Regions from separate parts of the Blautia sp. AF32-4BH genome, predicted to be linked through region 1. Evidence: predicted binding sites of a transcription regulator. Region 1 holds the regulator's gene; the other holds the start of a gene.
What was found. The regulator NrdR, encoded in region 1, represses ribonucleotide reductase genes. The targets are predictions, from matches to a motif close to CACAANATNTTGTG.
Positions count from the first base shown of each region.

Region 2: a site for NrdR is predicted at 2,929-2,942, ahead of nrdD (anaerobic ribonucleoside-triphosphate reductase). Genes of this name have one in related genera too.

Region 1 is NZ_QTVL01000001.1:37,335-42,884, reverse strand. Features, by position in the region: gene DWZ44_RS00255 (citrate/2-methylcitrate synthase) at 1-911, opposite strand, end outside; gene DWZ44_RS00250 (DUF3786 domain-containing protein) at 1,042-1,677, opposite strand; gene nrdR (transcriptional regulator NrdR) at 1,692-2,144, opposite strand; gene DWZ44_RS00240 (YlmC/YmxH family sporulation protein) at 2,287-2,538, shown strand; gene DWZ44_RS00235 (acylphosphatase) at 2,539-2,844, opposite strand; gene DWZ44_RS00230 (GNAT family N-acetyltransferase) at 2,872-4,038, opposite strand; gene DWZ44_RS00225 (heavy metal translocating P-type ATPase) at 4,232-5,550, opposite strand, start outside.
Region 2 is NZ_QTVL01000015.1:35,011-40,560, forward strand. Features, by position in the region: gene DWZ44_RS14945 (MATE family efflux transporter) at 1-674, shown strand, start outside; gene nrdD (anaerobic ribonucleoside-triphosphate reductase) at 772-2,907, opposite strand; gene dapF (diaminopimelate epimerase) at 3,079-3,927, opposite strand; gene DWZ44_RS14960 (hypothetical protein) at 4,133-5,458, shown strand; gene trxB (thioredoxin-disulfide reductase) at 5,518-5,550, shown strand, end outside.

The DNA of each region.
Region 1 (5,550 bases):
TCCTCATCCGTCCAGTCTTTGACGTGTGACTTCATATCGTCGAACATCCGCACAACCTTGATGTTTGCACCGCCGTGCTTCGGTCCCTTTAAGGAGCCGAGCGCCGCTGCAATTGCGGAGTACGTATCGGTTCCGGAAGAAGAAACAACATGTGTTGTAAAGGTTGAGTTGTTACCGCCGCCGTGCTCCATGTGGAGGACGAGGGCAAGATCGAGGATCTTCGCCTCCAGCGGGGTGTATTTCTGATCCGGGCGGAGCATCAGCAGAATGTTTTCTGCGGTGGAAAGCTTCTTCGACGGATTGTGGATATATAAACTTTTTCCCTTGATATAATGGTTGTACGCCTGATAGCCATAGACGGACAGCATCGGGAAAACAGAAATCAGGTTAATGCACTGGCGAAGCACATTCGGAAGGGAGGTATCATCTGCGTGGTTGTCGTACGCGTACAGGGTCAGAACGCTTCGGGACAGAGTGTTCATCATGTCCTTGGTCGGCGCTTTCATAACAACGTCACGCACAAAGTTCTTCGGCAGGGACTGCTGCTGTTTTAAAATCGTCTTAAAATGCTTAAGCTGCTCTTCATTCGGCAGATTTCCAAACAGGAGCAGATAAGCGACTTCTTCAAATCCCATACGGTTTTCACTCAAAAATCCCTGGGTCAGTTTTTCCACGTTGATGCCGCGGTAGTACAGACGTCCGTCACACGGTGTTTTGACGCCGTCAATGATATCCGAAGACACAACGTTTGAAATCTGTGTCAGTCCCGCAAGGACGCCAACGCCGTTGACATCGCGCAGTCCGCGTTTTACATCGTATTGCCCATACAGCGAAACATCCATTTTGGAGTTATCCAGACAGATGTTTGTCAGTTCCTCTATTTCCGGTGTTACTTTCATGCTAAAAGCCATATGCATTCCCCTTTCTCTTCTCTTTTTTTACTCACTTTCGCTCATTATAGCATTAAACCAAGGGATTCGTATACTGAAATTTTTATAAACATTCGAAAAATTTTCGTAAGATTTTGTCTCACAAAAGGTATCAGGCTTCTGTTTTACATGCATCGAAGGCTTGATCCAGTGCGTCCAGGAAATCTCCCATCACGTAATACAGCGTCTCAAACCGCAGATAATCGAGGACGTTTTCATCCCACATAAACTTCAGCACCGGCGGGAATTCCTCATCGGACTCCCAGAACTGGAAGACGAGCGGCAGAAACGGAAAGACATGAAAAACAAAAGCAGCGTCTCCCGGGAAATATGGTTTTCCGCCAAGGGAAACGCATGCTTTTTTCAGCTGTTCCACATGCCCGTCATACCGTGCGGCGCGGCTGTCGTGAACGCCGGACGCAATCGTGCGGCCTTTGATCGTTCCCTTTAAGGAATTGGTACGCGCATACGTGCCGGCGAGCACAATCTCCTTCTTTCCGCAGCAGAGCAGGTCGAAAATCGTCAGCGTCTCATTGAAACTGCCCTGATGTACATGAAGAAAATGGTCTTTTGATCCCTCTACAACGCCGGTATGGCGGTTCACTCTCCATTCTTCAAAAAGATACGGCACATAGAAATAATCGCCATCAAACGCAAAGCCATACTTTCCTTCGATCTCCTTCTGATCGTATGTCAGAAAACGTTCCTGCATCTGATCACGCATTTTAATATAGTTCGACACTTCCATTTTTTTGCCTCCCGCTATTTGTCGAGCATCTTTTTCAGCTCGTCCATGAACGTGTTGACGTCCTTGAACTCACGGTAAATCGACGCAAAGCGGACGTACGCCACCTGATCCAGGTCTTTTAAGTAATGCATGACCTTCTCTCCGATCACAGAGCTTGGAATCTCGCGTTCCTCGCCGTTGAAAAGCTCCGTCTCCACCTTGTTGACCATCTCGTTGATCTTCTCGGCGGACACCGGCCGTTTGTGGCAGGCGCGCAGGATACCGGTCTCGATTTTCGAGCGGTCATACTGCTCGCGGTTCATATCTTTTTTGATGACGATCAAAGGGATCGTCTCCACTTTTTCGTATGTCGTAAAGCGTCTGCCGCAGACATCGCACATCCGGCGGCGGCGGATCGCATTGCTGTCTTCAATCGGGCGTGAATCCACAACCCGGGTATTATCCTGATTACAAAATGGACATCTCATATCTTTCGTCCTCGTTTCTAAATAAGTATTTCGGAAAGTTTTCTACTTTTACAGTATACGCATTTTTCCGTGAAATTCAAGTCAACTGCAGCAACATTTTCGCATATGTTTTTCCATAGGAATCAGTAAAAAGGAGCACCGCATGCGCGTTGTAGATCTCCGCCAGAAAGAAGTTATCAATATCTGCACCTGCAAAACGCTCGGCTGTCCGATTGATGTGGAATTCAATCCAAAAACGGGACATCTTACCGGACTCGTTCTTCCGGGTCCTGTGAAATTCTGCGGCTTTTTCTGCCACGGCGAGGATTTTGTGATCCCATGGGACCGCATCTGCCAGATCGGCAACGATATCATTCTCGTCGAAATTCCGGAAAAAGAGAAAAAACAGCCCTGATCAACGGATATGAAAACCGAATTCCGATTCCAGCGGAATCTTCGTCCATTTTGCATCCGTGATTTCGATGTAGCTGGAGGTGCGGATCCTTTTGATCATCTCCGTGATCGTCTCCTCATCACCCTGCACCTCCATCTCCACCGTCTCATCCCAGCAGTTTCTCACCCAGCCTGTCAGCCCGAGCTGGTAGGCAGCATAATACGCCCGGTAACGGAACCCCACGCCCTGCACCTGGCCGTAGAAAATCACATGGTACCGGATTTCTTCTTTTTCGTCTCTTCTGTCTCGTTTCGCTGTCTCGTTCATATTTCTCTGCCTCCCAACAGTCATTGCCTAAAATTCGTCTGCCGTCGCACAGTACAGCGGAAGCGGGAACCAGTCGGATGGAATGTTCTTCCAGATTTCAGATGGAACCTTGCTTCCCTTACTTGCCAGCGGTGAAAGAAGCAGTTCCTGCGCCTGCTCCCGGTTGAGTACATCTGCCCCCGGATGGGCTTCCCGTGTCACGGTCACAGTTCCATCTTTTACCGTCACGGTCAGCGGCTGTCCCTCCAGTACGGCAGACCACGTTCCATCGCTGATGCCCATCGTCTCTGCTTTCATGGTCAGCATTGCCTCGATGACGTCTGCAAATTGGAAAATACGGTACATCGCGGAACCGCAGCGCTCTTTTGTGAAGCTTTCGCAGACTTCCGATAACGCTGCTGCTTTTCCGGTCTCATACACCGGAATGGAAATGAAAAGAGAGTCAAGCGCATTTTCTTTTAAATAAGCGGCAAGTGCAGGAACGAAATCCTGTTCCTCCAACACTTCTGCTTCCACAACCTGGTTTCCGCCGCAAAGTGCCAGATATCCGATCCGCTCACCGTTTTTCCAGATTGCAATTGCCTGCTCGCCGAACGTTTTCAGGCAGGCTTTCACATCCTCTCTTACCACGTAAAGCGGTTTTTCCTCATTCAGCTTCTTTGCAAAGGCTGCCGCCTCTTCGTCCGCTTCGCCGTTTTCCGGAAACAGCGGCGCAAAGGTGTAAGCGGAGAGTTCCCCGTTTTTCCAGGTATGGCGCACATTTGCCACATCCAGGTAAAACGTGTATTTTTCACTTCCCGGCGTAAAGCCAAAGTAGGCATACCGCTGTCTCTGGCCGTCCAGTGCCAGAAGATCACACGTTCCTTCCAGATCCGTAATCCAGTCGCCAAGAAGACGCTTCATGTGGCCTTCGCCCCTTGCCTTTGGATGCACGGAAACGCTTCCCACATATCCTGCGCGGAGCAGCTTACCCCCTGCTGCCATTTGCTGCGGAAGCACCGCAATCTCGGCCCGGAGTCTGCCGTTTTCCGCAACAGCGACGCGGTGGATCCGTGCCATTTCCGGTCCTGCCTGATAAACCCTTGGAATTAACTGCTCAAAGTCGTGCGGACGGTGTGCCGTGCTGAACACGTAGTTTGCAAGTTCGATGCAGTCCTCCCACTCTTCCGGCTTTGCAAGTCTGTACTCTGTCATAATGTAAAAACCTCCTGATCCTAAAAACCCTTTTGTTTTTGCTCTTCTTTTTCTCTATCCTAACGGATTTTTGTCCTTTTGTCACGAAAATTCCGAACAAATTGCAATATTTTTGCTATATCTGGTAAAAAAAAGAAACGCGCCCGGAAATTTTCATTCCAGGCGCGTTTCCCTTTTCTCAACGTTTCCTGTTTTACTGGATTCCTTTTACGGTGTAATCCTGTGCCTCTACGGCTGTTTTCAGCACATCGTCTGATACAGGAGCTGTCAGTGTTACAACGGCTGTTCCTTTTTCATGGCTTACTTCTGCGGATGCAACACCCTCGATTGCCTCAAGTGTTTTCTTCACTCTTGCCTCGCAGTGGCCGCACATCATGCCCTCGATTGTCATGGTTTTTACCATTCCCTGTTCTGTTGTCATGTTCAGATCCTCCTTTAGAATTTCGTTTTTGATTCTTTTATCTTTTGACGCGTCGTGCATCCGAAACAGATTCAGACGCAGGGCGTTTGTCACAACGCAGAAGCTCGAAAGGCTCATCGCCGCCGCACCGAACATCGGGTTCAGCTTCCAGCCGAACAGCGGGATCCATACGCCCGCAGCCAGCGGAATACCGATGATATTGTAAATGAAGGCCCAGAACAAATTCTCGTGAATGTTCCTGAGGGTCGCACGGCTTAAGCGGATCGCTGCCGGTACATCGGAGAGGCGGCTCTTCATCAGGACAACGTCTGCCGCATCGATCGCGATATCGGTTCCTGCTCCGATGGCAATACCGATATCCGCACTGGTCAGAGCCGGTGCATCGTTGATGCCGTCTCCTACCATCGCTACTTTTCCTTTTTCTTTCAGGCGGCTGATGACCGCTTCTTTTCCATCCGGCAGAACGCCTGCGATGACTTCGTCCACACCTGCCTCAGCGCCGATGGCACGCGCGGTGCGCTCATTGTCTCCGGTCAGCATCACGACACGGATTCCCATATTCTGCAGCTCTTTCACCGCACGCGGGCTGTCCTCTTTGATGACATCCGCAACCGCGATCATACCGAGCATCTTTCCGTCTTCACTGAAGAACAGCGGTGTCTTTCCTTCTTCGGAAAGTTTTGCTGCCTGCTCTTCCATCTGTTTCGAGAGAACCGCTTTTTTCGTAATCAGTGCGCGGTTGCCTCCGCAGAGCTCTTTTCCGTTCCGTTTTGCCACAAGGCCGTTTCCAGGAAGCGCAGAGAAATCACTGACTTCTTCGCGGGCCAGGCCTTTTTCCTCTGCAAGTGCAAGAATCGCACGGGCCAGCGGATGCTCACTTTTCTGCTCCAGTGCAAAGGCACCTTTTAAAAGCTCCTCCTCACTTACACCGTCCGCCGGGACAAGATCGGTTACCTGCGGCTCTCCGCTTGTGATGGTTCCAGTCTTATCGAGTGCAACGATCTGTGTTTTTCCTGTCTCCTCGAGAGAAACTGCGGTTTTGAACATCGTTCCGTGTTTTGCTCCCATTCCGTTTCCGACCATGATCGCAA
Region 2 (5,550 bases), on a different contig from region 1:
CCGCAGGGAAAATACTTTCAGAAGACTTCTGGCGCTACACGCTTCCCGTGCTTGCGGCCTCCCTCGTCTGGGGAATTGCCTACGTTCTGTACTCCGTTATCATGGGACATATGGGAAGCGATGCCGTTGCGGCAAACTCCATCACCTCGATTGCCAAGAGCCTTCTCTCCTGCCTGATCCGCGGTGTGAGCGGTGGTGCCGGGGTTCTGATCGGAAATCTGCTCGGTGCAGATGAACTCGAGAAAGCACGCGAATACGGCGGCCGCCTGACGCATCTTGCAATTGCCATCGGCGTTGTGACCGGCGGTCTTCTGATGTTGATCTCTCCTGCAATCGTCCACTTCGCTCCGCTTACCGATACCGCGGCAGAATATCTGCAGTACATGCTTCTCTTCTGCGGTCTGAACTTGATGGCACAGTCGGTCAACACCACCGTTCTCGACGGCATCTTCTGTGCCGGCGGCGATGCAAAATTCGATATGCAGGGAAATATCGGCGCGATGTGGTGCTTTTCCGTACCGCTTGGCTTCCTCGCCGCGTTCTGGCTGAAGCTGCCGGTCATGGTTGTCTACTGTATCGTAAACCTCGATGAGATCGTGAAACTGCCTGCGGTTTATCTTCATTATAAAAAATACGTCTGGGTACGCAACATCACCCGCGATATCGAAGAATAATTACCGAACTATAAAATCCCCTGCGGAAAATCCAAACCGAATGGATTTCCCGCAGGGGATTTCGTTCTTTTATCGTATTACAAATATCGCAATGATTTTACATCGATTTTCTTTCCGCAATTTCTGCCATCTTCGCCTCGTTCAGACGGGTGTCGCCATGGACACGGCTGTAGGAAAGATAGCCGTTCATACGGTCAATCTTCGTCAGGTTCTTGGAACCGCAGACCGGGCAGACATCCATGTCGAGTTCCTGGTGGCCGCAGTCATCGCAGTAAGCCAGGGACAGGTTGACGCCCTCGTAGTAGCCGAGCTCCATTGCACGCTCGATCAGGGTCTTGATCGCACCTTTGTTGTAGCCGACCGGGTAGCGCACATACTGGATTTTTCCGCCGTTGCAGAGCTCCCAGAAACGTCCCTCGAGATCCTGTTTCTGGATCGGGGTGATGTCCTCGGTTACGTGGCAGTGGAAACTGTTGCTCACATACGGGCGGTCCGAAACGTTGCGGACGATGCCGTACTGTTTGCGGAACTGCTCTATCTGCAGGCCGCACAGGGATTCTGCCGGTGTGCCGTAGATCGCATAGAGGATGCCGTCCTCTTTCTTAAACTCGGCAACCTTGTCGTTGATATATTTCAGCGTGTCGAGTGCGAACTGTCCGTCCTCAACAAGAGATTTTCCGTTGTACAGCTCCTGCAGCTCGTTCAGCGCCGTGATACCGAACGATGCGGTCATCGGCTTTAACAGCGGGCGGATCTTGTCGGACGGTTTTAAGTGGCCGCCGTAGAAACCTCCCTCGCAGTAAGCCAGCGGGTTCGTGGATGCACGCATCTCGCCGAGGTAATCGTAGGTCCGTTTGTGCAGATCGCGGATCATCTCGAGGTAGAAGTCGAGCACTTCATGGAAATCGCGGTTCTCGGAACGGGATTTTGCCAGGATCATCGGAAGATGAAGGGAAACGGCTCCGATGTTGAAACGTCCGACAAAGACCGGTTTGTCGTTCTCATCTGCCGGCTCCATGCCTCCGCGCTCGTACCACGGGCTAAGGAAAGCACGGCATCCCATCGGGCTGATGACTCTCTTGTATTTCTTGTACATCTCGGCGATGTAGCCCTCGCCGCTCATCGACAGCCAGTCCGGATACATGGTTTTAGAGGAACAGTCAAGTCCTGCCTCAAAGACATCTTCTGCGATGCCGCCCTCTCCGTGAATTGCCTTGTCATATAAGAAGACAATTTTCGGGAAGAGCACCGGCTTTTTGTGGCCCTTCTTGCCCTGTCCGTTTTTGTGGACCTCGAGAAGGGAGATGGAAATCATCTTCTCGAACATGCTCGTTCCAAGGCCGAGGGTCACGGTAACGAACGGATAATCACCGCGGGAAGATCCAACAGTGTTCAGTTTATACTCAATTCCCTGCCATCCCTGATCGCACTCTCTTCTTACTTTGTCGATCGCATACTCGATGGCTTTCTCCTGTGCACCCTCCCAGGATGCGTCGGTATATTTCAGGAACTCTTTTACGTAGTAATCATAGCTCTTCTGTGCGTACGGAGCAAGGATCTTGTCCACCTCCGGCACGGTAAAGCCGCCGTACTGCTGTGCAGCGGTGCTGAGGACGATATCGCCCATGACATCAAATGCGGTGTCGAGTGTCTTCGGCTCGTTGTACCAGACATTTCCCATCTCGAAACCGCCTTTTAAAACGTTTCCGACATCGAACAGACAGCAGTTCATGGTATCGAGACGTGCGGACTGGTCGTGGATGTAGATGTAACCGTCCTTACAGGCCTGCAGCTCGTTGCGGTTCATGAAGAACTTGCGGTACAGCTCTTTGTTCAGCTCGTTGAAAATCAGGCTTCGCTTCGTTGCAACGAGGGCGCTGTCGGTGTTGGCATTGCTCTTGTCGCCGATGTAGCGGATGGACTGGCTCTTCGTGTAGACCTCGTCCATCATATGGATAAAATCAGTTTTGTAATTGCGGTAATCGCGGTAGCTTTTTGCCACAGCCGGGTTTACTTTTTCGAGTGCTCCCTCCACGATATTGTGCATATCGCTGATCGGAATTTCGGTCTTTCCAAGGGAATATACGTGCTCGGTTGCGAACTTACAGATAAAGTCAATCTCCTGCTGTGAGAAGGTATACAGGATTCTCTGTGCGGATTTATTTACGGCACGGACGATCTTCTGCGCGTCGAATTCTTCTTTGGTGCCGTCCTTTTTGATAATATAAACCATTGTGGTGTCCTCCAATTCAAACACTATATCTTGTGTGTCCCCCACCCTTTTCTTGTAGCGGGCACCACATATTGTAGCATGTTTCTTTTGAAAAGAAAAGGCATTTCCTGTAAGTTTTTATTTTCAGAATATTGCATACTGCTCTTTCGTGCAGACAGAAATCTGCATTTTTCAAATTCGTTCTGCAAGCGTTCCTTCAAAAACGGTCTCGGCCGGGCCGGTCAGAAGGACCTTATTTTTCGTCCGGTCCCATGTAACGAAAAGCCTGCCGCCGCGCAGTTCTACGGCAGTTTCTCCCTCCGAAACACAGCCGGAAAGCATCGCCGCGACGGCTGCCGCACACGCTCCCGTTCCGCAGGACAGCGTTTCACCGCTCCCACGTTCCCAGACTCTCATTTTTATTGTGTGTTGATCTAAAGTCTGGATAAACTCTGTATTGATACGGTCCGGGAAGCAGGAAAGGTGTTCAAAAGCGGAACCGGTCTTTGCAATGGATATTTTTTCCACATCTTCCACCGGAATCACCGCATGCGGATTTCCCATCGAAAGGCAGGTCATCGTATAATTTTCCCCGCACACGGTAATTTTATGCTCCAGCACATATTCCCCCAGAGAAACAACGGGGATCTGTGCGGCGCGGAATTCCGGCGTTCCCATCTCCACTGTCACCTGACAGATCTTATTCGGATTCTCCCCCGTCTGCAGATGAATCACACGGTTTCCGCTGCCGGTTTCGATAGTCAGCGTCGTTTTTCTCGTCAGCCCATGCTCGTACACGTATTTTCCCACACAGCGGATGCCGTTGCCGCACATCGCGCCCTTCGAGCCGTCGGCGTTGTACATTTCCATCGAAAAATCTGCTGTTTTGGATGCCCCGATCAGAATCAGCCCGTCCGCGCCGATGCCGAAATGGCGGTCACTTACCGCTTTTGCCAGCCGTCCCGGACTCTCCACCCGCTCCTCCATGGCATTTACATAGATATAATCATTTCCGCAGCCCTGCATTTTTGTAAAACGCATACACAGCCTCCTCCCAGACTTCTGCCCTTTCCAGTTCCTTACTAAATATGTATTCCGTACCGCGCTTTTGAAAAACCATTTTTCTCAAATCCGCTTCAGACATTGGAAAACGAAGCGGAATGTGATAGAATAGGGGGAACTGATATCGTTACTTACATGAAGTAACTCTCAAATATTTTTAACCATTTATTATGAGGAGGTTTTGATGAAAAAATACCGTTGGGTTTTAACAGCAGTATTTGCCGCTTTCCTCGTGGGAACGAGCGGCTGCGGAAAGAAAACAGAAACGATTCCGATCACAACCATCAGTCAGAGTACCGACGATGACGACCCCAAAGACAATCTGGCGGCCTCCGGCGATTCCGATGAGATTCCGGAATACGATGTGGATCTCTCGAAGAACCTGAACAGTTTTCAGCTTGCCATCTGGGGCGATACATACGAAGTTCCGGAATCCTACGCGGATTTTACAGCGCTTGGCTGGGTCTACAGCGGCGACGACACAAAGGAAATCCAGCCGGAATCCTTCTCAGAGGGCGAAAGCTTTGAAAAGGACGGAAACCAGATTACCGTCGATATTGCCAATCCGGACACCACGGCAAAGCCAGTGGCGGAATGCCTGATCGGAGGCATTCACATCGATACCTCGACCGCTGAGGGTCAGAATATCTATGTCGGCCTGCCGAACGGCGTCACCCTGCAGCAGTCGCTGATGGAGGATGTGGAAAGCATCTACGGTGCGCCAAAGGACCGTTATGAGGCCGATACCTCTGTGCAGTTCACGTATGAATACGGGCTGTACCAGACGATCACGCTCGGCTTCGATAACGAAACGGGAATTCTGTATTCCCTCGATATGCAGAACTTTACGACCACGGCTGATGCAGAAGCGCTCGATGGTGTCAGCGATGCCACAACACCGGAAGTGGAGGCCTACCAGGCACCGGAAGCCGACAGCAGTAAAATCAACGACTGGACCGTCCGCTTTGACGATGTACTCTATCATCTTCCCGTTCCGGTCAGTGAACTTCTGGACCACGACTGGACCGTCAATACGAAAGAGTCCGATACGGCCGTTTTAAACGGAAAATACGGCTACGTCACGCTGGAAAAGGGCGGTCAGAAGCTTTACTGCACCGTACATAATTACGGCGCGGAGGCGACGACAGTACGCAACTGTTTTGTTACTTCGCTGTACGGCGATCTCGATACGACAAAGATTCCGATTTCAATCACAAACGGCATCACGCTCGGCACTTCCGAGAGCGATTTTCTGGCGAAGGCAGGGGATGCCAAATCAGAAAAAACGGAAAAAGAGGATAGTAACCTGACACTCTACACATTCTATAGTGATGACGAAAAGCTGGACTACACTGAAATCGGCATCGACAACGATCTGAAGCTGGTACGCAGCATCAAGGTGGTTCACAACCAGCCGGAAGCGCCGGAAGAAGAAGCCAAAAAAACTTCCGCGGAAGATTCATCTTCCGTTTCCGACAGTCAGGAACCGTCCGAAACACCGGCTCCGTAACGATACTTTCAGAAAAATGGCTGCATGGCAGCTTACTACAGACGAAAACGAGGATTTTTATGGAAAACTTATACGACGTTATCATCATCGGC